Regions from separate parts of the Paenibacillus sp. FSL H3-0302 genome, predicted to be linked through region 4. Evidence: riboswitches for the same ligand, from Rfam matches in the RefSeq annotation. Region 4 holds a riboswitch; each other region holds the start of a gene.
What was found. A riboswitch is a leader RNA that binds a small molecule or an ion and turns the genes downstream of it on or off. The one in region 4 is predicted to bind cyclic di-GMP.

Region 1 (7,500 bases), 180 kb from region 4:
TACGATCTCAATATTCTCGAAGCTCTGGCGAGAGACCCAATCCTTCCCCTCCCCCCAAGAAGCTCCGGCAACCGGAGGATCAGCCTTCAGATTAGGATTATTACTTAGAAATACCTTTGGCGCTCGTTTAATAGCAATACCATAGAAGAAAAATCCCACATAGATTAGAATCCCTATGATGATTACAGCGCTAATAATGAACCATATCAATTCGCCTTCGCCATCCCCTCTTCATTTCTTTTCCAACAAGAGTATACCATCTACTTAGAATGCACCAAACTATCGCAATCATGACATACAAATAGAGCCGCCATCGGAACACTCCCGAAAGCGACTCTATGTTGATCTACCCTTTATTATTTATTCTTTTTGGAGAACTTGGTTCTCATTAATAATCCGATAAGTGCAAAACCTAAACCTGCTACGTAGTAAGGTGCAGGACTTGATTCACCCGTTTTTGGCAATTCCTTCACAGGTGGCTTTCCTAATGGGATCGTATCGTCCACTACGATGATTTCATCAGGTGTTGGTGTTGGCGTTGGTGTCACTGCCGGTACCGGACCTAATGGGATCTCATCATCATCAACAAGTACTTCTGTGCTATTCGACGGTGTTGGTACTGGCGCTGGTGTCGGCGAAGCTACAGGCCCAAGCGGCACGGGATCTTCTGCAAGAACTATAGTGCCAATTACGGATGATGGCGTTGGTGTCGGGAACACAGAAGTCTCTGGTGTCGACGTTGGTGTTACCTCTGGCGTTACCGTCGGTGTTGGTGTTGCTTCAGGCGTTACCGTCGGTGTCGGTGTTGCCTCTGGTGTTACCGTCGGTGTTGGTGTTGCCTCAGGCGTTACCGTCGGTGTCGGTGTTGCCTCAGGCGTTACCGTCGGTGTTGGTGTTGCCTCAGGCGTTACCGTCGGCGATGGCGTTGGCGTCGCCTCAGGTGTTACCGTCGGCGTTGGTGTCGGTGTTGGCGTTGGCGTCACTGTCGGCGTCGGTGTTGGTGTCGGCGTTGGTGTCACTGTCGGCGTTGGTGTCGGCGTCGGCGTTGGCGTTGGTGTCGGCGTCAGCGTTGGCGTTGGTGTCGGCGTTGGTGTCGGCGTCGGCGTTGGCGTTGGTGTCGGTGTTGGCGTCACTGTCGGCGTTGGTGTCACTGTTGGCGTTGGTGTTGGTGTCACTGTCGGCGTTGGTGTTGGTGTCACTGTCGGCGTTGGTGTCGGCGTCGGCGTTGGCGTTGGTGTCGGCGTTGGTGTCGGTGTTGGTGTCGGTGTTGGCGTCACTGTCGGCGTTGGTGTCGGTGTTGGCGTCACTGTCGGCGTTGGTGTCACTGTCGGCGTCGGCGTTGGTGTCACTGTCGGCGTCGGCGTTGGTGTCACTGTCGGCGTCGGCGTTGGTGTTGGTGTCACTGTCGGCGTTGGTGTCGGTGTTGGTGTCGGTGTTGGCGTCACTGTCGGCGTTGGTGTCGGTGTTGGTGTCACTGTTGGCGTTGGCGTCGGTGTCACTGTCGGCGTCGGCGTTGGCGTCGGTGTTGGTGTCGGTGTTGGCGTCACTGTCGGCGTTGGTGTCGGTGTTGGCGTCACTGTCGGCGTTGGTGTCACTGTTGGTGTTGGCGTCGGTGTCACTGTCGGCGTTGGCGTCACTGTCGGCGTTGGTGTCGGCGTCGGCGTTGGTGTCACTGTCGGCGTCGGACATGGTGTTGGCGTCGGTGTCGGCGTTGGTGTCACTGTCGGCGTCGGCGTTGGTGTCACTGTTGGTGTCGGCGTCACTGTCGGCGTTGGTGTCGGCGTTGGTCCGGGTTCATCACCATCGTATGGATAGTGGTGAAATTCACCACCACCAGTACCTTTGAGTGAAGCCGCCACTAAAGTACCGTTAATCTGACCATTAATAAAATCAACATGAGCATAGGGGGCAAGTATGCTTCCCATTACACCTATGCCTGCCATATCAAGATACGCAGCTTGGCTAAAGTTAAGCAAAATTTTCTTGCTGTTCAACACGTTATTAGGTAGAAATCCGAAGTTTTTCATTTTTACGTTAGAACCATCAATATTAATAATTGCAGTAGATCCTGAAGGAACATTTATTGTAATTCCGTAGGTATTAGAGACGTTATCTCCTGAAACATTAAAAACATTGACCGCAGGATCTGTACCTGTCAGGGTAAGGCTGCCATATTGGTACACTGTTGTTCCATTCGCCGGCAATGCTGCAAGTTCTGCTGATTTGTCCTTCAAAGACTGACCTACGGCTGAAAAGTCAATCGTACTCCCCTGTCTTTTTGTACCACCCTTGAGGAGCGTTACATTCCCTGAAAAATCTCCCCCGTGCACGATATTCCCATAAACAGTACCTCCGTTGAAAGTAAGATTCCCTCCAACAACAAGTGTGTCAGTCAGGGAAACCTCTGCAGCGGTCAACCTATCTCCAACACTATAGTTGGTTAAGTTAACGTTACCTCCAGCAGCAAACCTTCCTTCCGTATCCGAAACTGTTGTTATATCCCCTAGAATAAACACGTTGTAGACCGCTGCAATTCCCAATGTAGAAGAACTACTAGCTCCAGCAACTCCAGCTCCCAATGAGGAAAGCCCACTACCTACCGTCAAAATCCCAGCTAATACAAGCGAGAGTAACGGTTTTATTCTTCTTTTCAAATGGCACACCTCCTAAAACTATGATTTATATTAATCAGAATAATTACCAGAAACTCTAAAGGACCTAACAACAAAAAAGACCGCCAAAAAGAAGTGGAATTCCCTTCTCATGGCAGTCGGACGGTCATTGTGCCTTTAAGACACTTTAGACTCCTGGACTTTGCGTCCCGCCCTTTCAGACGGTTTGCTATTATCATGACTATATATATGTATTACACTGCAAGTCCAGAACTGGTAGCTGAAGCATTCTATCCAATAACAGTCTATGACTTTTAATACTTTTGAATTAATAACAGTTTAGCTCCCGACACCCACAATTGTCAATCAATTCCTTTCGATAATTCCCCGCATTAGTACCACACAAAAAAAGCGCCTAAAGGCGCTTCGCATAAGGTTTTTCATTAAATTTTAAAGTAACTGTATATAGCCCAATATGGATATCCATAAGGGAACACTCAGAATTAAACCAAAAAACAATCCACGCTGGAGGCTGCCCTCTTTTTCCATCATAATTCTCCTTTATGTGCGTTAGATACATTAATTTTTATTATTACAATTTTAATATAATTTATTCTTCGTTATTTAGTTGTGAATTTAATCACATTGGATAAGCTGTTTAGAAATACCATTGATTATTTTTGGAATATCGGGGTAGAATACGAATATACGTTCCTATTAGAGGTGATGAGATTCATGCATAGAGCAGAAAGCAGGGACAACATGCTGGTGAAATCTTATTTATTGCTTCCGATGATTTTATCAGCTTTCGAACGGGACTCCGCCATTTTATCTACACACTTACGAACACCCGCCCCTTATCTGGAGGTTCTTGGAACAGCTGCTGCAGTAGCTACAACAGATCTAAGGGATGTTCGTGCAGAAATGAGAAGACGGGGAATCAAGGTGTATGAGCAAAACAGACTTAATACGGGAATTGAAGCCAAGTATATATGTCGTGGCTATCATGAACGAATGCTGCTGTTGAATGACATTGTTGCGGCTCAAGCTGCCATCCATATGCGCAGATACCTAGGGCTGGATATTTCATCTTTTAAGAGTTACGAAGAACAGTACCAGATTAAGTAAAGCTGTATAGAAGCCGCTGCGCTCTCTCCCCCCAATCAATTAGTGAACAAAAAAATAGGCCTTACCATGGGAGTTGGCAAGACCTGAGAGAGATATACCACAAAACACTGGGGGGTGTTTGGTGTCTCTAATATATACCTCGAACCTGAAAAATAGCTGATAGGCACATAAAAATTACATTAAAAATATTGTTCGCCGTTCAGAAGTGATTAGAGTGCTCCCACAAGCTTAGCCGACCTTTAGCTGGAATTGGATGGCTTAATGGATGAACCCCTTCAAGCTTCCAGGCAAACCGTCCTTCACTATAGTCGCCAAAATCATATTCGTTCCCATTGATCCATTCCCTTAAATCCACCTCTGGAGTAACCACATAACATCCCGCGAGCTGACCTGTAGCAATAATAGCTCCTGTCGGCAAATTATTCGCTGTATAGCCATGTTTCGCCAATACTGATTTGTACGGTTCCTGTTCACAAATCTTTTTGTCAATCCTCATTCCGGCATGGATGCCTAACTCGCCGCGGTAGGCTGTTCTCCATGAACGAGTTTCAAACTCTTTTTCACCAAGAGCAATTAAGGTCGCCCAAGGCTGCCGTATTGTTATACACCGCATGATATTTATCCCCTTTGTTTATGTTGGACGTTTGTCACGGATGCCACGGATCTCGATCTCGCGTTGTGTAATCTTGCTCACCTTGACCTGATAAATAATCCCAACCGTTTGGTCGATACTCATTTCCATCATTGATCGCCTCTAAAATAAGAACATTTATTTTTATTATATACAAACAAAAGTTCTTATGAAAATATCAATACTACAGGCATTCACCTGTAACTCCCCAGAATCAATAAAGGTCGTCATAATGGAAAGGCTGCTGTTTATTCTTATATTGGTAATGTACTAAATGCTATGCCTGTGCAACCGATTTTAAACTAATGTCGTAACCACTGGAGGGGAAGGTCCATGATTCAAAAACCACGTACTACTATTAAATGGACTCTTATTTTTGTTTTTTTATTATTCGTCACCGCCTGTAGTAAGAATAATGAAGTTTTGAAAGGAATTGTACACACAATAGATGTAGAAAATAAAAGAATTTTAGTAATTTCTGAATTAAAAGAAGAAGACTTGAACAAGGAATACAAGGAAATTCTCGAATCTAATGAGTACTCTCAAGCCATTTGGGTAAATAAAGTTGCACCTTCTAAATATAAAAAAGGCGATGAGATTAAAGTGTTTTTTGAAGTAAGTGATGATTCATTCCCTGCACAAGTTACCGCCAAAAAGATCACCAAAATCAAGAATTGAGCAAAAAGAATAGAATCTACTATAAAGAAGCGGCGTCTCCAAAGGGACGGCGCTTCTTTGTGTAGATTTAAGGAGAAATCCATATTTATAAAATTACTCTGTGCAAAAAAGTGACCCCACCAACTTCCGGCAGGGTCTAGATCTATATTATAAGGGGGTTATGTAATTACTATAATCCTCTTAGCTTAAATAAGTATGAAGCCCGTCTAAAGATTTGCTGAATTTTTATTATTTTTATCGAAACCGATCAAACAAGGTAACGTATCAATCTTAATTTCCAAATTACTATAGCGCTGATATTACTAAGTTTTATTTAAAGTCGACTGAGACATCTTCATATTATTATATGAACTTTCTTGATAGTAAAAGAGAACTTTTAAAGAAAATTTCGTTTAATAATTCGCCTGGAGTAACCTCCGGTGCTGAGTATGCGCTTGATTTAAAAGGTGTTGTATATATTGAATTCGTTAATACTTATAGCCCTTTTACTGCTCGTATATACGAATTTGATATATTCGGCACTTATTCAGAAGACCCAATACCAACAGTGACGCCTAAACCTACAACAACTCCAGAGCAGCCATCAGGGGATCGAGCTATTCTTACCATCACTCTGGTGAATGGAACAGAAAAAGAATACGACCTACCAATTGCTGAAGTAGATGCATTCTTAAACTGGTACGATGCTCGTGATGCAGGAAGAGGTACAGGATCATATGGAATTAATAAGCATTCCAACAACAAGGGGCCTTTTAGCAAGCGCAAAGAGTACGTAATATTTGATAAAATACTTACATTTGAAGTCAGTGAGTATACAATTCAATAAACAAAAAAAGCCCGCCAACCATTAAAATTGACGGGCTTTTTTATGGAGTTATAAATGGAGGCTTTAGTATTGTTCCCAAATTCAAAGGAAGAAAACTGTATGTAGAATTAATTGAATTAAAAGTATCATTCTCAATTTATATAATTAAACTTTTTATAAGACACCTATGAAATAGCTAGTCACCACTTATGATTGACGCATTAAATTTACTATTACTATTGATTAAGAAAAAATTGTTGCAAATCCAATTCAGATTTTATACTCTCAATAACATTTTTCAAACCAGGTACCCAGAGAAAAGTATCTTGTCGGATATAATTCATTACTAGCTCATAACTACGCTCAAACTTTTCAATGTTAGGACTATGTTCGTTTTCCAGTACTGTACGTACCCTTTCTGCTAATTCTACGTAGTCAGCATCAATGTGCTCTTGTTTATAGCTCTCCGCCGATTTTAACTTGGTCCAGGCAAAGGCCCCGCCAGCTACAACTTCTTCAGATCCTTCTACGTATTCAATGCATGAATCATAATTTATAAATGCATTAATTCGTTCTTCAAGCAATTTAAAATCTTGTACATAATTAAGGGTTTTTTCCAAATAAGACACCTCCCCAAATGATAAGAAGATGTGATCTAAACTCACCAAAAAAATTCTAGTTGGTAATCACAACTTGATAGTGAATCCAGTATATACTCTTTTGAAACATAAATATATGTATTATTTTTCACATATAAATTCACACTTATTGTTGAGTTGGGATAAATGTGTTTATAGGTATAGCATAAGTGATAATGTAATCACTTAAAAAAAGAGGTGGCTTGTTTTGATCAACAAAAGAGTCGAGGAGTCAATAAAAGAACATTCACCAGTGCGCCTATACTTAATCAGTGGCGAAACCTTTGAAGGCATTTGCGAAGAAAATTTTAGTAACCAATTCGTCCATTTAAACACAGGTAATGGTATTATTTCATTTCCGCTTTGGGTAGTAAAATATATCCGATTACAACCTTTATAGTGCATATATTGATAAGGAAACTCTAACCTCGTTTCCTTCACTGGAACTCCTAGTGCAAACTCACTGGGGGGTTATTTTAAAATTCCTTCTTTTTGAATGGATTCTGCCCAAAAATATAATGCATTCTTCATAAATTCTGACGGCCTTAAGATTGTCCATTCCATTCCGCTATATTGAATAACGGTTTCGATAGGGTTTCCCTCGTAATCCATTAAGGCTACAATTTTCTTTACATTTGCCTAATTACTGTATGACAATTAAATAGAAGAGAGCTGCTAAAACAAACCGGTATAGAGCAAACCACTCCAATCGAAGTCTCTTAATCAGTTTGATGAACGTCACTACTGCAATCATTGCCACAAGAAAGGATGTCGCAAAGCCAATTAACATTAGAAGCAAATCGTCAGAACTCAGCAAATCACGACTATCGTACAAATCCAACAAGCTTGCACCAAACATAACAGGCACAGAAATAAGGAATGTAAAATCTGCTGCGGCTTTTTGGCTAGTGCCAAGCAACAGGCCACCTGAAATCGTCGAACCTGATCTCGAAAATCCCGGCCATAACGCCAAGCATTGAAACAGACCAATTCCGAAAGCCTGTTTAT
Region 2 (7,500 bases), 1.7 Mb from region 4:
AGGTTTGTTTATAGTGATCCAATTCTTAGTAGTATCACGTTTCTCAATGACAGCATCCTTTAATATAAGTTTCATTGGAACATCGGACCAGTCATTATACCATTCCGGAGATTCGAATTGAAATAAATGCTGGTAGCTTTCGGAATGATCTCCCTTCAAATTCCAACCCCCAGTGATTGTTTGATCACCTATAACCAACTGAGCGGTATTATAGTGGACAATTCCTTTTTTAAGCGAATCATTTTCATCTATTAGAATTTGGATATCTAAAGGGGTAACCACTAGCTGATCTAAGGTTATGCCGGTCTTTTCTTGAAATTCAGGACTGTTATACAGTTTCTTAGTGTAAATCGCCTCACTTGCTTTTTGTCCATCTGCTTTAAAATCGAACTTCCACGTACCTGAAAATCGTTTCGCTTCTTCAATGTAACTAAAATGAAGACTAGCTTCCTTCCAATCTGATTCAGTTATATTGAAAACCTGTTCAATAAATAAATCCGATCCTTCGTTAGGCATGATGGTTGGAATTGCTTCATTCTCTTGACCACCAGTACTAACTACCAAATGTGGGTTACCCCGTCCTAAGTCAGATGGTGATGCAGCGACTTTGTAACGGATAATGGTTTGATTGGAAACATATCGAACGGATTCGATTTGAAGGCTTGGATATTGCTTAACTCCAGTATTGATAGTATCCCCTGCTTGATGATTAGATTGTAAGGGAATATTCCGATCACTGTAAAAAATGAGATTCCGTGCTTCAAACCTGTAGTCCTTTTTATCATCCTTTAATGTATCGGGTGTCTCATATACTCCAATGAGTTTCTGGCTTTCAGGATCGTATTCTAAATAACCGTATACCTTTGCCTTGGCACCGGATTCACTAGTCATGATGTTTTCCTCTGTAGCAAATCCAGTATATTTGGATAGATCAGATTTAGTATCAAGTGATAACAGCATTTTCATTTTTTCTCCATCAGTTACAACACCGTTCAAATTCATTGTTACTCCTGAACTGGAAGTTTGAAGATTATACTGTTGACCGATGCCGTTATTTAATGCATTGCTCACACTTCGACCACCAATTTTATCCCAATTAATCGTCATACTAGCGAATACAGGAATGGCTACAAGTAAGAGGCAAGAGAAGACAATACTGATAGGAATAACCTTTTTATTAGACCTAGGAGTATTCTGGGAGGCATGCAGATTTCTTTGACGTGTATAAGCTTCTTGTTTTATGGCAGTCCACATCAAATCATAATCCGGTCGGGGAATATGTTTATCTTTTTCAATATACAGACTCATTACTATTCAGCTCCTTTAGTTGGGTTCCACCCATTCTATTTAGTATTTTAAGTCCCTTGTTCAGTCTGGATTTTACAGTTCCTTCGGGTATGCTCATAACTTTAGAGATCTCGGGTACAGTCAATTCGTTTATAAAACGAAGGACTACTACCATTCTGATTTTGTCGGAAAGCTGACTGTATAACCCTTGTAATTCTTTTTTAGTTTCCTGTCGATCCAAACGTTTTTCTACAGGGTTTGATTCCTCAGACCTGGATAGTAAATAATTACGTACTTCTTTCATCCACCCCGTCTTACGCCTTTTGATCACACTGTTGCACTCATTCGAAGCAATTCGTAAAATCCAAGCTTTCAAGTTTCTTACCTTCGACTTATCCGCTAAGATAACTTTTACAAATACCTCTTGGGAAATATCCTCCGCATCTGCCTGATTTTTCATTAAGTAGTAACAAAAATAATATACTTGTTCTTTATAGAGCTCGAAAATTTCCCGGTCACTCATTTTGCTGCACCCCCTGTCTTTACTGTTCTCATTAATAAGACTTATAAGCGTATGTAATCGTTCATTTTTCATTTTGATTGTAGTATTTCTTCTGAGTATCATAGCGAATTCGAATGGAAGATAAGTCGTTTACAGGTAATTATAACCATGATAAAATTAGCGGTGGGACATGCGTCCGTAATCTATTAAAACTAATTGAATGTCCGCGTTAAAGGTAAAATCATCGAAAGATGATGACACAAAGCCATGGGTCTAAAGCCTTTCGACAGAAGGAAATGATCGCCAGGCCGCCATAGGGATGTCTTATGAAGCATAAAGGATAGCTCTAAGAATATGTAGTCTATTTTGAGCTCTTTTATTATTTCGACCTATACGGCGTTACATTATCGCAAGGGGCCGAAAGGGGAAGTACATGAACAGTTTTTTCAAAACAATAGGTACTAGTTTGGCAGTAGGTGCTTTATTGCTGTCCGGAACGATCGGATGGATGTCTAATCCAGGAGTAGTGTCAGCAGCTACCTCAACAGTAGTAACCGCGGATCAGATGATCAACAAAGTAACGGCAGCCTCCAAAGCAATAAAGAATTTCCATCTGGATGTGACCAAAAAACAGGATATTCAAAGCGGCGGGGTGCGTATCAGCAACACCAACACTCTGAAGCTGGATATCAACCGTCTGCCGAATTTTGCCGCAGCAGGCACTGTCGCTAGTAGTCTTTTAGAAACATCGTACAGTCTATATGCCAATGACAAGGAGTTTTACTATCTTGTAGACGGAAGTGAACTGATCGATGAATCTGAAGATGAAGGTTACGACGATGACGGGGAGCCAATCGATCCTGATGCACAATATTGGCTTGGACTGGAGAAAACGGAATGGGATGCCTTTTACTCTAAAGGCCAATACGATCCTGTTTCCATGCTTGATTCGGTCAAAAGTTATAAAAAATCCATGAAAGTCAGCACTGCTGGCGCACAAACAGTCTTACAATTCACGGTAACCGATCCGACAGCAGCTAAGGGGATAATCAAACTCTATGACCAGGAGAACCTCTGGGATGGAGAGACAGTTCAACCCAAAAGCGTAACGTGGAAATTATTCGTCAATACTAAGACCTGGCAAACGGAAAAGCTGATAGTCGATCTGAGTTATGTGCTGGTAAGTGATGGAGCCAAAGATACATACACCACGAAAATCGAAGCTAAATATTCCAAAAATAATAAAGGTGCAGCCATTGTAAAACCGGCCGAACTAGAATAATAAGGACGATTCATAACGAGCGAAAAGCGCTGTTCAGCGGAACAGCGCTTTTTGTTGTATCCAACAGCAGTTCTTTATTAGTTGACAAGAATAAATCATTGCTGTAATTTATATGTATGCGCATGTATATAATAATTTATCTAAATATAATTTAATGAAAGTTGGGAAAAAGATGATAGCACTAGACACAGCATTAACTTTTCGCAGAGGGCTGACATTAAAAAACCGAGTGGTTATGGCTCCAATGACCACGCGAATGAGCTTTTATGACGGTGTAGTAACACAAGATGAATTGAAATACTATTCGCTAAGAACGGGCGAAGTAGGTGCGGTCATCACTGCGGCAGCAAATGTACAAGAGGGTGGAAAAGGATGGGAAGGTGAACTTAGTGTTTCCTCCGATGAATTTATTCCTAGCCTCAGCCGATTAGCATCTACTATTAAACGAAATGGAACAAAGGCTATTTTACAGCTATTCCATGCAGGAAGAATGACAGATTCAAAAATATTGCGTGGCGTACAACCCGTTTCCTCCAGCGCCATTGCTGCCGAACGCCCGAATGCAGAAATTCCAAGAGCATTAACAGAAGATGAAATTTTCGGTGTAATTGAGGATTTTAAAAAAGCGACTCAACGTGCTATTCAAGCTGGATTTGACGGGGTAGAAATTCATGGAGCAAACACATATTTAATCCAACAATTCTTCTCTCCACACTCCAACCGTCGTGAAGATCAATGGGGCGGAAGCTTAGAGAAAAGATTTAATTTCATTAACCAATTAGTGGATGCAGTTATTGCTGTCGTTGACAATTCAAAGGTTAAGGATTTTATTGTCGGGTATCGTTTTTCTCCAGAAGAATATGAAGAGCCTGGAATTAAAATCACCGATACCTTTTATCTTATTGATAAATTAGCTGATAAAAAGCTGGATTATCTGCATATTTCATTAGGGGATTTTAAGAAAGTATCTGCATCAGAAGATTTTAAAGAAAAATCAATCCTGCAATATGTACATGAGAAAATCAATGGCCGTGTACCTTTAATTGGGGTAGGAGATATCCGTACCAAACAGGACGCAGAGGACACGTTGACAAATGCTGAATTAGTAGCAGTAGGACGATCTCTTATCATTGATCCTCATTGGACAAGTAAAGTGCTGGAGGGTAAAGAAGATATCATCAGAAGAGTACTTGCTGATCAAGATAGAGAAGAACTTGTAGTAGAGAATGGTATTCTAGAATTCCTTAAATTAATGATGCCTGATCGTTTACGCTAAACCCAAACACAGTTTTGAGGTCTAAATCTATAACGTTCCGCGGTAAATTCCGCGGAACGTTATTTTTCTGTAACGACTCTATTCCCTCTTTAAGATTGTTGTCGTATGTTTCAACATTCGATTCATGAGATTTCGCCGTTCTGTTTTTATGTCGGTGTCGCTTCTCTTTAATGCGTCGCGGATGGGGATGATCTCTGTAATTTTCCTGCCGCTTTTTATTCTTCGATCTACACAAGTCGGGATGTAACCTACGTTAGTTATACTCGTGTGTCCTTTTTCATCCTTCTTTATTTTAAGCGTAAGAATGATACCGCTTTGTGTATAAGGAATATTCATTAGTTTAGTCGAAACAAAATTCCCCAATGAGTAAATAACGAATTGTTTTTTTCCACGAAGCGCTAACGGTTGAAGAACATGTGGGTGAGACCCCAGTATGATGTCGGCGCCATTTTTAAAGAAGAGATTGACCAGCTCTTTTTGCCTCTTGTTTGGAGTGTAACGATATTCGCTTCCGAAATGCAGATAAAGCAAGACTAGATCGACTTTCTTTTTTAAATCTCGAATCTCCCGAATGATCTTGGGCGTAGATATCCGGTTAACCAGCCATGGCTTACTCACTGGTACAGGAATTCGGTTGGTTCCTGCTGTGTAGGAGAGGATGCCAATCGTAATTCCTTTGACGTTTTTAATAAGCGTTCTCTTGGATTCTTCTAATGATTTAGCTGTTCCCGTGTGGTCGATTCCATTACGGTCCAGAACTCGTAACGTCCGAACCAGACCCGGGGCACCATAATCCATGCAATGATTGTTGGCCGTTACTAATACGTCGAATCCGGCTTCCTTAAGTGCAGGGGCCAGTTCGTCTGGACATTTGAATATCGGACCGCCTGATCGGGGACTTTTCCGGCATTCGGGGCCACTTCCAGCAAAGGTGGTTTCGAGATTGCCAATCGTCAAATCAGCCTGTTTCAGATAAGGAGCTACTTTTGCAAACAGGGGGCTGAACGAATAGGTTCCGTCAGGCTGTTTAGCATCCGAAATAATATAACGTTTGACCATTAGATCTCCCACAGCAGCTATTTGTATTTCAGTCATGGATATCCACCTTTTTATTATTTTCATTAGGATATGGCATAAAGTTGTTATGGGTTATTCTTTCTTTAAGGCGAAGTGCAAACATTTGTGTGGCTTTTTATTTAAAATGTGACTCAACGCATAATCACTTTATTTAGATCGTCTAAATTTAAGGTATTCATTTTTTTCAAACTTTTATAATTTGATTCAAATCCTCTTTTTTGTTTGGCAGCCATAATAAAATAAGGTTGTTGATAAACATTATCAATCAAACATTGGAGGTTAAAGAAATGAGTACACAATTCAAAAAAATCGCCGAGGATACTTACTGGATAGGCAAAATCGATAACCGCCCGGTTCCATTTCACCGCCTGATTCTGGCAAAAGGAACTACCTATAATTCTTATTTATTAAAAACAGGTAAGCCAACTGTCATTGATACCGTAGATATGGAATTCGGACGTGAATATGCCGAGTGTCTGGGTGAAATGATTGATCTTCTAGATATCCATTACATTGTAATTAATCATACAGAGCCTGATCACTCTGGTGGACTGGCAGCTCTCGCTGCCAAGGCTGCAAATGCCACGATCGTATGCACCGAGATTGCTGTTCCCGAATTGCAGGAAATGTACAAGCTTCATAGCCGGAACTTCCTGGTGGTTAAAGACGGAGATAAGCTGGATATTGGCGGGAAAACGCTGCTGTTTAAAGAAACACCGTATCTCCATACCGCAGAAACGATGATCACCTATTGTATCGAAGATCAAATCTTATTTCCTTGTGATATTTTCAGCACGCATGTTGCGGTGGAGAATCTATTCAGCGATGAAGCCGGGTTTGATATTACGGAAGATTTCGAGGGCTATTACGCAGCAATTATTCATCCTCACAGAAGATATGTAAGAACCCTGTTAGAGGCTGTTAAGGATCTTGAGATCCGGATGATCGCTCCTTCCCATGGATTTGTGATCCGGAAGGACATACGTAAATATATCGGGATGTACGCCACATTGAGCCGTGAAACGACGCAAGGAAAAAAGGCAACCATCGTATATACCACCATCAAAAACAGTACCAAGAAGATGGCCAAAATCATACAGGATTGCTTGCAGGAAAATAATATAGAGACAGAGGTCTGGGATGCAGATAAAAGTAGTGCCACTGATATTCTGAACAGCATAACGTCAGCGGACGCGGTCTTTATTGGCAGCTCCACTAAATACGCGGACATGATTGGGAACCTGGAGAACATTCTGAAAGAATTGCACAATATGAATCTGGAAGGTAAACTTGCTGCAGCCTTTGGCTCCTACGGCTGGAGTGGTGAAGCCATTGAAGTCATTCAGGATTATCTGAATGGAACAAACATGACGGTGCAAAGCACATCTGAGGTTATTAAAACCACGGGGATGACACATGTAGAGTTCCCTGTACGAATCAGATTTTCCCCGAAAGAGCCTGAGAAAGTTCAAAAAATTAAAAATGCGGCTGAATTTGTTTCGGATTTGCTGCTGAGTTCATTTTAGGGAGGAGGAACATAGGATGACAAAACATTACGTTATTGTTGGCGGAGGAGTAGCCGCCGTCCATGCCGCCAAAGCCATCCGTGATCAAGACGCAGAATCGGAAATTTCGATCCTCGGGGAGGAAAGTCAACTGCCCTATAACCGGATTAAGCTGACCAAAGGGCTGTTTACCGACCTGCACAGTGAGAAGGTGCTGATTAAAAAGGAAAAATGGTACCGCGATAACCGTATCTCCGTAAAAACCTCGACCCGAATCCGTTCTGTCCACCCGGACCGGCAAATAGTTGTGACAGAAGATGGGCAGAGTGTTTCTTATCATAAGCTTTTATTGTGTATGGGAGCGAAGAATCGTGCACTCTCCCTTGAGGGCTTCGCCCTGAACAATGTTCATACCCTCCGGGATATGAACGACGCGGACAGATTGAAAGAAAACCTGCAGGATGGCAGCCATGTAGCCGTAATCGGTGGGGGAGTGCAGGGAATCGAAACCGCTTGGGCGCTGCATGAAGCTGGATATCAGGTAACGGTGATCGAAGCTTTTCACCGGTTG
Region 3 (7,500 bases), 890 kb from region 4:
CAGGTGGGGTAAGTGGTGCCCATGCGGGAGCAACTTATACTGCCTCTAAACATGCTGTAGTAGGCTTGACGAAAAACACAGCTTTTATGTATGCCAACAAAGGGATTCGTTGTAATGCTATCGCACCAGGAGCTACTGCCACAAACATCAGTGCTTCAATGAAAAATATAAATGAATTCGGCGTGAGCCGTACGCAATTAACACAGGCTGTGATCCCTCGTGTAGGTACACCTGAAGAAATCGCACAAGTTGCGTTATTCCTGGCTTCGGATGATTCCAGTTTTGTAAACGGAGCTATCATCGCTGCTGATGCGGGTTGGACTTCTGCATTCTAAATGTTGGTTGTCTACCTCTGCCTCAACAATTTATCCACGGAGTCTTAGGGACACAGATAACGTTATTCGCAAATTTTCAGCCTTTTGAGAAGGAATTCGGACTCCAGAGACGCTATTTCATATAAATCGGCCCATATTTTGTGTTTTCGCGCCAATAGCTGCAGTGGAGTCCGATAGCAATTCAAATGTGGAATAATGGCGCATTTAAGGTCTACTCGGTCCGCTAACCAATTTTTTCGGACAAAATGTGATCGGATTAAACGCAGAGGTACCCCAGCACGCTACCATTTTGCCAAATGATGACCCAAACGGGAGGCTACATAAAACTCCGCTAGAGATTAATCTAGCGGAGTTTTTTCTACGCTTGATATTTCCAGGGGAACCCTGCAAAATAGAGAGAATGCTAACTATAGAGGAGTTATATGAAATGAACGATGTTATGGTGCGGAATCATGTAAAAGTCATTGGAGCAGGAGAAAAAACTATCCTTTTTGCGCATGGATTTGGGTGTGATCAAAGCATGTGGCAGTTTATCACGCCGTCATTTGAGAAAAAGTATCGAATCGTTCTATTTGATTATGTAGGCTCAGGCCATTCAGATTTAAGCGCATATACATCGGATAAATATCATACTCTCCATGGTTATGTACAGGATGTACTAGATGTTATCGAAACATTTGAACTCAAGGATCTTATTTTTATAGGTCATTCTATTAGCTCTATGATCGGTTTGCTTGCTTCAATCGAGCGGCCGGATTATTTTGATAAAATGATTATGATCGGACCTTCCCCACGTTATTTAAATGAGGGAGATGCTTATTTCGGGGGCTTTGAAAAAAGTGATATTACTGAGCTTCTGGATATGATGGAGATGAATTTCGCGGGCTGGGCTAGCTTTATGGCTCCACTTGCGATGAATAACCCTGACCCGATGTTGACTAAACAGCTGGAACGAAGCTTTATTTCGGCCGACCCTATTATCGCTAGAGAATTTGCGGAAGTTACATTTTTTTCGGATCATCGAGAAGATCTGCCTAAAGCGACAGTGCCTACACTCATATTGCAATGCTCGGATGATAGTATCGTTCCTATAGAAGTAGGAGAATATTTACATAGACACATGAATAATAGTACGTTCCGGTTAATGGAGGCCAAGGGCCATTATCCACATATTAGCCATCCGCAGGAGACCATTACTTTGATTAATGAGTATCTTGGGTGAGATGGAGAAGATTATGGTGTTGAAAGGATATTTAGACAATGGATGACCGGTTAAAATATGCGCCATGCGGATATGTTTCCATTACCCATGAAGGAATGATCCTCGATGTGAATCAAACCTTTTTGGACGGGATGGGATATCAACAGGTTGATTTGGTAAATAAACATTTTGAATCTATCATGTCTACGGCCAACAAGCTTATTTTTCATTCATACTTCTATCCTTTTATCAATCTGAATGGACATGTAGAAGAGCTATTTATCAATTTGAAGGACAGCAAGGGGCAAGCCGTGCCTTACTTGTTAAATGGCAGACGCCTTGAGTGTGAAGGTGTAGAGGTCATTGATTGTATTCTCGTACAGATGGGCAAACGTATTGATTATGAGCTAGAGTTACGATCTGCGAAGAAGCAAATAGAAGAGGCGTATTGGGAAAAAGATCAGGCGCTGGCAAAGCTCAAACATATCCACCTGGAAATCGAGCAAAAGCAAGCTGAGTTGCTGGAGATGAATGCCGTTTTAGTAGAGCTATCTACTACAGACAAGCTTACTGGATTAAAGAATAGAAGGTTCCTGCAAGAAAAGCTGGAAGAACAGATTGCAGCGTATCAACGTGATCAGGCGCCTTTTTCATTATGTATTCTAGATATTGATCACTTTAAAAATGTGAATGATAGCTACGGTCATCAGATGGGTGATTATGTCCTGGAGAAATTGGCGAGTGTCCTGAAGTCCCAATCTCGTAAAGAAGATATCGTAGCTAGGTATGGTGGTGAGGAGTTTATCCTTCTGCTGCCTAATACAGATTCATCGGATGCCACGGCAATAGCGGACAATTTGCGGCAATTCATAGCCAGCTCCACTTGGGAGATTGGCAGCATTACGGTAAGCATTGGCATAGCTACCTTTGAAGCAACCGATACAGACATCACTCTTCTGGAAAAAGCTGATCAAGCGCTTTACGTTTCTAAAGAACAGGGGAGAAATCGCGTTACGCATATTATGGATTTGAGTGAAAAGCTTCTTTAATTGGAGGCTTTTTTTGTTATTTATAAACGATACATCCTCTTTGCTCTAATTGCTCTAAAAGGTCTGTTCCCTTCAAGCTGTAAAAGGGAATTCGGAATTTCATGAATGGATCTCCTTTGTAAATCGTATTGGCATCAAGCCTATGTGACAACGTTACGATAGAATATAACAGGATGATGATTTATTATCAGTATGTTGGCATACAAAACTATGGAATGTGGATCATGCCTACATTATCTATTCGGGGATTATGGCGATCTGGAAGTGATCCATCCCTCCAATATAAGAGTGCTGTCTGCGGTGGCTATGAATGATACTGTATTATTTGAGATTAAACATGAGCCTTTTAAGCAGATGCTTGCCGATTACCCGTTGATTAAGGAGCAATTGATGCTGCTGCAAATGGACCGTTTATTTTTATCGAATCGGTTATTACATGAAATGAAATTTCATGATGCGAGAGCGCGTGATATGATCGGAACGTTAAGGGAGACGGCTACCCTTGTGCTTAAAGATCTGCAAGAGCAAAAGATTATTGAGATTCAACATCAGCAGATCACCGTGTTAGACCCGGCGTATTTACTGGAGTATACGGATTTCGATTGAGAAGAGCCGTTCCGGGATTCAGAGAATCGATTATTAAAGGGGTTATGAATGTGGCTTGTAATCATTGTGTAGTAAGAGATCTGAATTTTGAAATCAAGGCTCATGGTGAGCTTAATCTTAGGGTTTTACCTGAGGTTATTCATCACTTGAGTAGAAGTAATACGATACATAAGGTGGAAGAAAATGTGATTACAGTTAAGGAGGCTGGGGTGCGGGATTTTCTGGATTTCTGTAATGACCATATGGAGTCGGAGCAGGTTGAATTCCGTATAGATGACCAAACATGGAGACCTCTATCCGAATTACCCACTGTACTTGATATGGAGTGGATTGATGAGGTTATCACTAAGGGTCTTGTTACTTGCTACTTCCAACCGATTGTGAACGTAAGGGAAGAGATTTTTGCATACGAGCTCCTATCCAGATTTAAAAAAGAAGACGGATCTCTTATCTATCCTAATGAGATTTTTGCGGCGGCACGGAATCGGGGGCGTTTATATGCTTTAGACCGGTTATGTAGAATGACGGCTGTAAAATATGCTGCACCCTTAAATAAAAAAACGTTTATTAATTTTATCCCAACGTCGATCTACGCTCCAGAGTTCTGCTTAAGATCAACCGTTGAACTGGCCAATCAATTAGGCGTCGATCCTTCTCTTTTTGTCTTTGAAGTTGTTGAGACGGAGAAAGTGGATGATCTCGCTCATTTGAAAGCTATTTTGACATATTACAAGGATCGGGGATTTGAATACGCTTTAGATGATGTTGGTGAGGGCTTCAGCACGATCGAGATGTTATTGGAGCTTAAACCCCATTACATGAAGCTGGATATGAAATATGTTCAGGGTGTGTCCAGCGATCTGAACAAACAGAAAATAGCAAAGCAATTTTTAGAAAAAGCTTTAGAAATCCAATCCGTTCCTTTAGCAGAAGGTGTGGAGTTTAGAGAGGACTTTGAATGGCTTAAGCAGAGTGGTTATCAGTTGTTTCAGGGCTATTTATTTGGAAAGCCTGATCCTATTCCCAAACAGTAATCCTAATGAGTATATATCCGTCCAGAGGATGAGATGAATTTCAGGTCAGAGTCTGAGTACAGCCAACCCCCGGGGTTGTATAATTTAGGTAATTTGAAAAGGGGGACGGGATGGATATGAAATGGCATCAATTTGTAACGCGCTGGGCGGATTCTAGGGGCTTTGATGGACGAGAGATTGATTATCAATGGCCTTCTCCCTCATTTCCGGTCATCAGTATACGCAGTAATCTAGGGCGATACTCAGGTCAAGCGTATGGCCGTGGAGGTAAACCCCGTGTGAAGACAGCCGTTGGATTAATCGCTATTGGAGATGTAGCTGTTGGCTTGATTTCCATAGGTGCGATAAGCGTGGGCGTATTATCCTTAGGAGCAATATCACTGGGAATGTGGTTAGCGATCGGAGCAATAGCACTTAGCTGGCTTGGCTTCGCAGTGGGAGCGATTGCGATTGCAGGCGTGGCTGTAGGAGCGATCGCAATCGCGGAAAAAGCGTTGGGGGCCATCGCCATAGGGGATACGGCGTTTGGTGCGATAGCGATAGGCAGGATCGCTGGGGGTGCCATAGCTATCGGACAATGGGCATATGGTGTAATCGCAGTTGGCGAACATGGTTTCGGATTAATTCCCGTCACGGGCGATGTGTGGAATTGGTTCCGGCGTTTGTTTGGATCGGGGAGTTAAGTAGACCTACAGTCCTAAAGGATGTCCTTCTCTTCCGGGATAGTCGATAAATAATATCTATCACATAAGAAAAACTAATTGCAATTACCTATACTCATTTCATACCAATTAATCATGCGATCCGATCTAGGCTTATGTTACTCTTTGAATGTATTCGAAACTTCATAGGCAAACCTATGGAAATGTAGGGACGCAAAGCTATAGGGACTAAGGTTATCATAACTATTGTCAGCCAGCTGCCAAAGAGTGCGTAACGCTTTTTGTTAAAATATAAGAAAGTATAAGTTATAAAACTATACTTAATATCTTATATTTCTCGCTTAAACGCTTACCGTCCTTATAAGGACGCCGAAGGCGTTTATGCTTGTTAAGGTTTAATAAAAATTAAGTCTTAATTTTTAGGCGACTTTATACGCAATCAAGCTACTCTTTTGGGGTAGTTTTTTTTGTGCCCATTTTTGGGCACTGGAGAGATTCATATGACATCTGGGGGTAAGAAGAGATGAAGAAAATGATTGCGATCGCTACATCGGCGGCCATGCTGGCCAGTTTTTCGAGTGAGGCAGGTTATGCTTTAGCAAGTGAGGCAAGCAAGGTAAATGTAACAAAAACAGTGGCGCAAAGTAAGGTTAACTTATTAAGCAACGCCTCGGTTATTCCGTTTGAGCTGTACGGCAAGGATGCTCTAAATGCCTATAATGAGGTTTTTAGAATGAATCCAGCAAATATTAAATCCATCACAAATAACGGTGGCAACTACTCAGGCTCGCCTATAGCTAAGGCTATGGATGGGGATATGAGCACGCATTGGGAGACTGGCAAACCGAATAGTTCAACGTTTACGAATGAGGTTGTGTTTGTTTTCAATGAGTCCACTGAATTAAATAGAATGGTATACGCGGCTAGGCAATCCGGTGCGAAAGGTAAAGGTTTTGCTCAAGAATTTGATATCTACGGCTCCACTACCGATGCGGGTGATTTTACGCTCGTGTCTTCTGGAGAATATACAGGCTCAACCGGTGATGTAGTGGAGATTCAGTTCGCACCTACGGCTTTTAAGAGACTTAAATTTGTCTTCAAAAAAGCGAACCAAGATTGGGCGAGTGCGGCTGAGTTTTCTTTTTATAAAGAGGATAGTGTTTCTGCTAAAATGAAAAATTTATTTACAGATGATACCTTGAGCCAAGTTAGTGCTGCTTTTGATACGGCAGAGAAATTAACAGCTTTAGAGAATGAAGTGCAGGCACATCCACTGTATGCGCAGTTTAAAGAAGAGATAGAGAATGCAAAGATCCTTTTGGAGAACCATCAGGTAGAGGCAACGGCAGCCAAGGTTTCGAAGCTAAAAGGGTATGGAACAGCCTATGAAAATGCCTATAGCCAAGCTTATAGAATGCCGAATGCAAACGTATCAAAAGTAACGGTGAACGGTGGAAGCTACCCAGGTACGAAGCCTGAATATATGCTGGATGACCAGCCCACTACGCATTGGGAAACGAACAAAAACAATGATGCAAGCTTCACGAATGAAGTCGTGTTTGAACTAGCGCAAGCGGAAGTGCTGGACAGAGTAGCTTTTTTGGCTAGAGATAACCGCAAAGGATTCCCAGAGGCTTTTGAAATCTATGCATCAGAGACGAGTAAAGGAGAGACCTTCCAACTTGTATCTAGCGGAACCGCGATTAGTACCAATGACTTTCTGGAATTTAAATTCGAACCGACGAAGTTTAAAAGATTAAAATTTAAGTTCACAAAAGCTAATATCAACAGACCTTTTGCGGCTGAATTTAGATTTTATACAGAAGATAAAGTAAGCGAAGCAGTAAATGGCATTTTCACAGATGGAACGATGAGTGCGGTTGTGCCTGCTTATAATAGCGTCGAAGCAATCAACGAATTAGAAGAAGCGGCAAAAGTACATCCGCTCTATCCAATCCTGAAAGATTCTTTGGATTTAGCTAAGAAGCTAGTGAATGGTGAAGTTCAAACCGAAGGCACCATCATTGAGGCGGAACAACGTGGAGATATGAAAAAGCATGCGCAGGAAAACCTGAGAATTGGTTTTGGTACGAACAACCAGCCTACAGGTCTCGTTGCAATGCCTGGAGATACGATCAACGTTTATGTGGACGCAGCTTCTAACGATAAGCTACCTTCTTTAGTCTTTTCTCAACAAGAGGCCGCTTGGAATGTTTGGGCTAGAGGTGTGCAATTGCGTCCAGGTAAGAACATTATAACCGTTCCTGAATTTGCTACGAATAGTTATTATGCACATGAAGTGACTAAGGGCGGTACAGTGTATATCGTCAATCCATATACAGCTGAGGAACAAGGGAAAGCGCCATTGATTCGCTTCGAAGGTTTAGAAAAGATTCCTTTTATGACCAAGACCACGGATCCAGAACAATTCAAAACCTTCTTAATCACATACAAACAAAGACTGGACGAAGATAAAGCGGCTCATCCAAATGTTCAAGATCGTAAACTCATAGATGTGGTAGAAATGGCCAGCGATCATGTTATATTCACAGGAACGGCGACGGAGGCGTACAACAAATATATTACGCAAGGAAATAACCCGCTGGACACCGT
Region 4 (7,500 bases):
AACCCCTACACAACGCTCCCCTACCCCAGATGCAAAGCATCTAGCCATAGCTTCGGTGGTGTGTTTAGCCCCGTTACATTTTCGGCGCAGAGTCACTCGACCAGTGAGCTATTACGCACTCTTTCAATGGTGGCTGCTTCTAAGCCAACATCCTGGTTGTCTGTGCAACTCCACATCCTTTCCCACTTAACACACACTTGGGGACCTTAGCTGATGGTCTGGGCTGTTTCCCTTTTGACAATGGATCTTAGCACTCACTGTCTGACTCCCGGCAATAAGTATATGGCATTCGGAGTTTGACTGAGCTTGGTAATCCTTGCGGACCCCGCACCCAATCAGTGCTCTACCTCCACTACTCTTATACCGAGGCTAGCCCTAAAGCTATTTCGGGGAGAACCAGCTATCTCCGAGTTCGATTGGAATTTCTCCGCTACCCCCACCTCATCCCCGCACTTTTCAACGTACGTGGGTTCGGGCCTCCAGTGCGTGTTACCGCACCTTCACCCTGGACAGGGGTAGATCACACGGTTTCGGGTCTACGTCCACATACTAATTCGCCCTATTCAGACTCGCTTTCGCTGCGGCTCCACCTTCTCGGCTTAACCTTGCATGTTAAACGTAACTCGCCGGTTCATTCTACAAAAGGCACGCCATCACCCATTAATAGGGCTCTGACTTTTTGTAAGCACACGGTTTCAGGTTCTATTTCACTCCCCTTCCGGGGTGCTTTTCACCTTTCCCTCACGGTACTGTTTCACTATCGGTCGCCAGGTAGTATTTAGCCTTAGCAGATGGTCCTGCTGGATTCATACGGGGTTTCACGTGCCCCGCACTACTCGGGATCCGTCTCGGAGAGAATACAGTTTAGGTTACAGGGCTTTTACCTCTATCGCGGGCCTTTCCAGACCTCTTCACCTACCATATTCCTTTGTAACTCCATGTGAGACGTCCCACAACCCCTAAGAGCAAGCTCTTAGGTTTAGGCTGTTCCGCGTTCGCTCGCCGCTACTGACGGAATCACTATTGTTTTCTCTTCCTCAGGGTACTTAGATGTTTCAGTTCCCCTGGTCTGCCTCTACATTTCCTATGTATTCAGAAATGAGTAACTGCGAATTACCACAGCTGGGTTTCCCCATTCGGACACCCCCGGATCAAAGCTTGCTTACAGCTCCCCGAGGCAGTTTCGTTGTTCGCCACGTCCTTCGTCGGCTCCTGGCGCCTAGGCATCCTCCGTGTGCTCTTATTAGCTTAACCTTGATTCTTCCGAAGAAAAATCTCACTAATAACATTTACTTGTTTACACAAGTTGCTAAAAGATGTTCTAAAACGCAAATTCGTTTCGGTATCCAGTTTTCAAGGATCAAGTCTTACTTGAGAGCTTAAACTCTCAAAACTGAGCAACGAGTGAGTAACAGGCCTAAACCTGAGTTTTGGAAGTTAAACTTCCGATTTGAATGTTCTCATTGCAGAGAACGATTCTCCATAGAAAGGAGGTGATCCAGCCGCACCTTCCGATACGGCTACCTTGTTACGACTTCACCCCAATCATCTACCCCACCTTCGGCGGCTGGCTCCCTTGCGGGTTACCCCACCGACTTCGGGTGTTGTAAACTCTCGTGGTGTGACGGGCGGTGTGTACAAGACCCGGGAACGTATTCACCGCGGCATGCTGATCCGCGATTACTAGCAATTCCGACTTCATGCAGGCGAGTTGCAGCCTGCAATCCGAACTGAGACCGGCTTTGATGGGATTGGCTCCACCTCGCGGCTTCGCTTCCCGTTGTACCGGCCATTGTAGTACGTGTGTAGCCCAGGTCATAAGGGGCATGATGATTTGACGTCATCCCCACCTTCCTCCGGTTTGTCACCGGCAGTCACTCTAGAGTGCCCAGCATTACCTGCTGGCAACTAAAGTTAAGGGTTGCGCTCGTTGCGGGACTTAACCCAACATCTCACGACACGAGCTGACGACAACCATGCACCACCTGTCTCCTCTGTCCCGAAGGCCGCTGCTATCTCTAGCAGATTCAGAGGGATGTCAAGACCTGGTAAGGTTCTTCGCGTTGCTTCGAATTAAACCACATACTCCACTGCTTGTGCGGGTCCCCGTCAATTCCTTTGAGTTTCAGTCTTGCGACCGTACTCCCCAGGCGGAGTGCTTACTGTGTTAACTTCGGCACCAAGGGTATCGAAACCCCTAACACCTAGCACTCATCGTTTACGGCGTGGACTACCAGGGTATCTAATCCTGTTTGCTCCCCACGCTTTCGCGCCTCAGCGTCAGTTACAGCCCAGAAAGTCGCCTTCGCCACTGGTGTTCCTCCACATATCTACGCATTTCACCGCTACACGTGGAATTCCACTTTCCTCTTCTGTACTCAAGCCACCCAGTTTCCAGTGCGACCTCAGGTTGAGCCCAAGGTTTAAACACCAGACTTAAATAGCCGCCTGCGCGCGCTTTACGCCCAATAATTCCGGACAACGCTTGCCCCCTACGTATTACCGCGGCTGCTGGCACGTAGTTAGCCGGGGCTTTCTTCTCAGGTACCGTCACTCCGGTAGCAGTTACTCTACCGGACGTTCTTCCCTGGCAACAGAGCTTTACGATCCGAAAACCTTCATCACTCACGCGGCGTTGCTCCGTCAGGCTTTCGCCCATTGCGGAAGATTCCCTACTGCTGCCTCCCGTAGGAGTCTGGGCCGTGTCTCAGTCCCAGTGTGGCCGTTCACCCTCTCAGGTCGGCTACGCATCGTCGCCTTGGTGGGCCGTTACCCCACCAACTAGCTAATGCGCCGCAGGCCCATCCCTCAGTGACAGATTGCTCCGTCTTTCATTCTTCTCTCAGGAGAAAAAAGAAATTATCCGGTATTAGCTACCGTTTCCGGTAGTTATCCCAGTCTGAAGGGCAGGTTGCCTACGTGTTACTCACCCGTCCGCCGCTAAGTTATTTTGAAAGCAAGCTTTCAAAATAACTCCGCTCGACTTGCATGTATTAGGCACGCCGCCAGCGTTCGTCCTGAGCCAGGATCAAACTCTCCAATTAGTATTGAAAAGAGCGATATGCTCATTTTGAAACATCTGACGAGAAAATTAATTCTCTAATTTGGATTTCACTTGCGTGATTTCCTACTCACTCGTTGTTCAGTTTTCAAAGATCAAGTTCTCGTTGGCGCCGTTTAATGTCTCAGCAGCAACTCTTATAATATATCATGTTGTTTTCAGAAATGCAAGCTTTATTTTTCGAAGCTTTTTATCAGCCTCGTCTATATCGCCTGTACGCTGTCTAACAACGCTTACCTATAATACCCCAACTATTAATAGAAAAGCAACCCCTAATATAAAAATAAACAACTAGCTTAATAATTAAGCTAGTTGTTTATTTAATAGAGTTATGTTTCTAGCGACGAACTTAATAGTATTTTGCCGCAGTATATTTGCTTGAGGCTTTAATTAAATCGGTTTTCTTATCACTCTTTGCAAGTCCTGCATCCACTGTAGTATCAATGGTAACCCACTTCCCATTAAGCAACACTTCGTTCCAGGCATGATATTGCGTAACGTAGCTTGTATTCCCCATTACCAACTTAGCAGGAACATCTACACTCCGCAGCATTGCGGCAAAAAGAGAAGCGTAATCATAGCAAATCCCTTTTTTAGTAGTCAATGTCTTATCGATGCTTGGAATATAATCAGTAGTTACACTATTAGCAAGAGAGTAATCATATTGTACATTCGCAACTACATAGTTATAGATCGCTTTAACTTTCTCTTCGTCTGTTGTTTTGCCTTGTACTAATTGTTTAGCTTTGACAATCGCTTTATCAGAAGAACTCCATTTCACATTCTGTACGGAGCCCAAATATACGGAATTCGAGTCACTCATGGTTACGTCTACTACTTCGGAATATAATGCTTTGTATTTATTACCGGTTGTGTTCTCCAGAACAGAAACCTTATAAGTCCCATTTCCTTGTTGCAAAGGGAAGTCCTCAGCTTGTCCAGAAGCATACAAGTTATATGTATAGCTGCTGTTATCTTTGGTGATCATGAGTTTGATTCTTTTATCTTTCGGAATATCATAGTTAATACCAATCACACCTTGAGCCACTTTGGATGTAATCAACCAACTGGCATCTGCACTTGCAGCTTGAGCTGTACTTACCGGAACTGAAGTCATTAGGACGAACAACGCCACCAGCATAAAATAAACCTTTTTCACGGATAAAACTCCTTTCGGTAGCTGGCTGCCATCCTTTCGGGAAGGCCCTTTAGCTTTGCGTCCCTACCTTTCGATAGGTTTGCCGTTATCGTATAAGCTCTATCTGTTCTAGCTTTACTAGATATAATTGATAGAATCCATTCGAAACAAACAAAAAAAGCCTCTTCATTCGGTAGCTGGCTGCCATCCTTTCGGGAAAAGGCCCTTTAGCTTTGCGTCCCTACCTTTCGGAAGGTTTGCCGTTATCGTGTTTAGCTTTCATAGTATAATACTATCATATTTATAGTTGTGAACAAGACCTAATTTACTAGATTACCCATTATTTTATAAATATCTCCCGGTATTTGTGTTTTCTTGTCATTCACTATTCTCCTTTTGTTAATTTGGCATGAACAATCAGCCGATGCGTTGGATTCACTAGCGGATCACATGTAATCAGAGTAAGAATCTTATCCTTGTTATTCCCGTCAAGAACGGAGACGTCACTCGGATCTACAACAGAAATATCATACACCTCATAGTTAAACACCTGATCACTAGTCTTTATCGTGATGACGTCCCCCACAACAACCTCATTCAATCTGTTAAACAAACGACCCGTAGTTCTAGCCCGATGCGCCGCGATTGCAGCATTCCCGATCTCTCCAAGGGGTGCCGTTTCTTTCATATGGGCTGCAGCATGTTTCATATTAGCTTTTGTAGCCCCTTCTAATACAGGCAGCTTCAAATCAATCTTATCGATTTCAATTAGTGCGATTACTTTGCCACCGACTTCAATCTCCGGTTCAGGCTTTTCTGTCTCTTGGGGTTGGGGCTGTGCCTGAGCATCCAGAACCGATTCCTCTGCTAACAGCTGAGTAACTTCAGCATACCTGCTCTTTAGATCTGGCTGGGGAGTACTATCGGCAGTGCTTAGTTCAGCCGTTTCTAATAACTTCTCCTGCTGCCTGTCGTTGTACCACTCGTTAGCTGTCGGATATAACATGATAAGTATCCCAGCCAGTATGAGTAGATAGGAGAATTTACGCAATGTTATTCACCTCCGTATATTGTTTCTATGGTTATATACAAATCAAGCAGAAACAGCTACTTGCCTTTAAGCATAGCAACTCCTTCTGCCTGAAATTAATGTTTAAAATACCCATTTACGACTTCCAAAGAAATTGATGATCACCGTGATAAAGGTAACCAGCACCTTGGAGATCAAGACTTGAATACCTAGTTTATCTGTCAACAGATGCATTAACAACAGTGATATTCCGAGCACTACCAGATTCAGCACGATAAACTTGACCAGCTGTACGCGGTCGAAGCCTTCTTTATTCCCCCGGTTGCGATCACGAAAGGTAACTTTTTTATTCAAAATAAAGCTATTCGCCGTGCCTGCACTATAGGAGATCACCTGCGCCAATGCGTATACCATCCCTAGTGAATTCAACAATGTGAAAATCACAAAATCAATAAGCGTATTGAGCAAACCTACGGCATTAAATTTGAGGAACTGTATGAATGCAGCGCGCAAGTTCTTATCTGACATCATTGTGGTCCTTCCGGCGGTCCAGTTGTTCTTCGTTCTGGTAGCCTTTAGTCTCACTAACAATATATAGCGGTCTATCTTTAGACTCGTCATAAATCCGTCCGATATACTCCCCAATCACACCCAACAGCATCAGAACAATACCGTTAAAGAGCAGATTGACACCTACAATGGAAGCCCAGCCCGGAACCGTCCAGGAGGTGAAAAATATCCTTTGGAACAAGACGAAAAATAAATAGAGAAAGCTAGAAAATGAAAGAAAGAATCCAATATACGTAGCAATCTTAAGCGGCTTATGTGAAAAAGAGGTGATGCCATCTAACGCAAAACGAATCATTTTCTTCAGCGGATATTTGGTTTCTCCAGCAAAACGTTCTTCCCTTTCATATTCCACCATAGTCTGCTTGAAGCCAACCCAGCTCACCAAACCTCTGACATAGCGGTTCTTTTCTTTAAGTCCCCGCAGGACATCACATACCTTACGGTCAATAAGACGGAAATCGCCTGTATCCGTAGGAATATCTACACTTGTCATACTGCTGAGCAGGCGGTAAAAAAGCTTCGCGGTGACCTTTTTGAACATCGTTTCTCCGTGGCGCTTCAGGCGTTTCGCATATACAACGTCGTAGCCCTCTTTCCACTTCTCGATCATTTGCAGAATGACCTCCGGAGGATCCTGAAGATCAGCGTCAATAACAACAACCGCTTGACCTTCGGCATAGTCCATGCCAGCTGTAATCGCTACCTGATGTCCGAAATTACGCGAGAAGTCAATCAGCTTGACATGCTCGTCTCGTTCACAGATCTCCCGAATCATCTGGGCGGAACGATCACGACTGCCGTCATTGACGAAGACCAGCTCATAAGTATCGCCGCACTCGTCCATTACTTTTTTCAAACGTTCATAAGTATGGCTAATTACTTGCTCCTCATTGAACATGGGTACAATCACACTATATCTGGCTTTCACCTTTATTCCTCCTACAAGCTTTTTGGAGCGTTACATCCATCTACACTTCATAATAACGCTGCATGCATAAACTTATTTTATAGATTTTTATTAAATCCTAGAAAACCCAAGTTGGGAACCAACGCAGCATATCTTTCACGTAATCTCCACTGACCTGCATCCCTGACAGTACCGGGTAGAAAGCAATAAAGAGCAGCAAAGCAACAGCTACATAGACATACTGTACGTAACGGGCCTCAGGGAATTTACTATCCAGCAACTTCATTATATATACAATACCAAGAATCATAAATGGCACCATAGCAAAATAATGGTAAATAAACGTTTCTCTTGGGACAAGCATCCACGGAACATATTGCGAGAAGAAGGCGATCCAGATCATGTAGAGGTTCTTATCTTTACGTTTCAGCGTAATCCACAGCGTTGCCAGCATCGCAAAAATACCCGTCCACCAGATAAGAGGATTCCCCATAGTCACTATACTGCTGACCTGACCTTCCGGCAAACCTTCACCGCCGCTAAAGAACCAGACCGGTCTCTTCATAAACGGCCATTGCCACCATGAGGAAGCAAAAGGATGTGTAGCTACAAGCTGGCTGTGGTAGTTGTACATATTCTTTTGGGAATCAATCAAACCTTTTATAGTGAAGCCCTCTGCTGATGCAGATAACCCCGGCACAAAAGATAAGCTATAAATAATTACTGGAATAATTACAAAGAACCCGATACAACTAGCCAACGTAATAATAGTCTTTTTCCAAAAAGAATCTACT

Region 1: another riboswitch for cyclic di-GMP. It lies ahead of MHH50_RS02465 (choice-of-anchor A family protein); the one in region 4 lies ahead of MHH50_RS03235 (transglutaminase-like domain-containing protein).
Region 2: another riboswitch for cyclic di-GMP. It lies ahead of MHH50_RS10615 (DUF6612 family protein); the one in region 4 lies ahead of MHH50_RS03235 (transglutaminase-like domain-containing protein).
Region 3: another riboswitch for cyclic di-GMP. It lies ahead of MHH50_RS29985 (NPCBM/NEW2 domain-containing protein); the one in region 4 lies ahead of MHH50_RS03235 (transglutaminase-like domain-containing protein).

What each region holds. Positions count from the first base shown of each region.
Region 1 covers NZ_CP150284.1:551,566-559,065, reverse strand. Annotated here, with positions in the region: gene MHH50_RS02470 (alpha/beta hydrolase) at 1-210, opposite strand, end outside; gene MHH50_RS02465 (choice-of-anchor A family protein) at 357-2,654, opposite strand; cyclic di-GMP riboswitch class I at 2,763-2,853, opposite strand; gene MHH50_RS02460 (hypothetical protein) at 3,243-3,740, shown strand; gene MHH50_RS02455 (ASCH domain-containing protein) at 3,940-4,353, opposite strand; gene MHH50_RS02450 (DUF3221 domain-containing protein) at 4,705-5,049, shown strand; gene MHH50_RS02445 (hypothetical protein) at 5,396-5,875, shown strand; gene MHH50_RS02440 (hypothetical protein) at 6,091-6,474, opposite strand; gene MHH50_RS02435 (undecaprenyl-diphosphate phosphatase) at 7,136-7,500, opposite strand, start outside.
Region 2 covers NZ_CP150284.1:2,428,472-2,435,971, forward strand. Annotated here, with positions in the region: gene MHH50_RS10605 (DUF4179 domain-containing protein) at 1-1,308, opposite strand, end outside; gene MHH50_RS10610 (RNA polymerase sigma factor) at 1,292-1,810, opposite strand; cyclic di-GMP riboswitch class I at 2,014-2,105, shown strand; gene MHH50_RS10615 (DUF6612 family protein) at 2,223-3,071, shown strand; gene MHH50_RS10620 (NADH-dependent flavin oxidoreductase) at 3,226-4,347, shown strand; gene MHH50_RS10625 (CapA family protein) at 4,426-5,442, opposite strand; gene MHH50_RS10630 (FprA family A-type flavoprotein) at 5,712-6,950, shown strand; gene MHH50_RS10635 (FAD-dependent oxidoreductase) at 6,967-7,500, shown strand, end outside.
Region 3 covers NZ_CP150284.1:6,747,605-6,755,104, reverse strand. Annotated here, with positions in the region: gene MHH50_RS30015 (SDR family oxidoreductase) at 1-335, shown strand, start outside; gene MHH50_RS30010 (alpha/beta hydrolase) at 763-1,557, shown strand; gene MHH50_RS30005 (sensor domain-containing diguanylate cyclase) at 1,596-2,585, shown strand; gene MHH50_RS30000 (helix-turn-helix domain-containing protein) at 2,796-3,191, shown strand; gene MHH50_RS29995 (EAL domain-containing protein) at 3,188-4,225, shown strand; gene MHH50_RS29990 (hypothetical protein) at 4,342-4,908, shown strand; cyclic di-GMP riboswitch class I at 5,066-5,152, shown strand; gene MHH50_RS29985 (NPCBM/NEW2 domain-containing protein) at 5,411-7,500, shown strand, end outside.
Region 4 covers NZ_CP150284.1:733,186-740,685, reverse strand. Annotated here, with positions in the region: rRNA gene MHH50_RS03245 (23S ribosomal RNA) at 1-1,254, opposite strand, end outside; rRNA gene MHH50_RS03240 (16S ribosomal RNA) at 1,487-3,044, opposite strand; gene MHH50_RS03235 (transglutaminase-like domain-containing protein) at 3,411-4,220, opposite strand; cyclic di-GMP riboswitch class I at 4,234-4,314, opposite strand; cyclic di-GMP riboswitch class I at 4,389-4,471, opposite strand; gene MHH50_RS03230 (class D sortase) at 4,585-5,250, opposite strand; gene MHH50_RS03225 (GtrA family protein) at 5,353-5,760, opposite strand; gene MHH50_RS03220 (glycosyltransferase family 2 protein) at 5,747-6,727, opposite strand; gene MHH50_RS03215 (phospholipid carrier-dependent glycosyltransferase) at 6,825-7,500, opposite strand, start outside.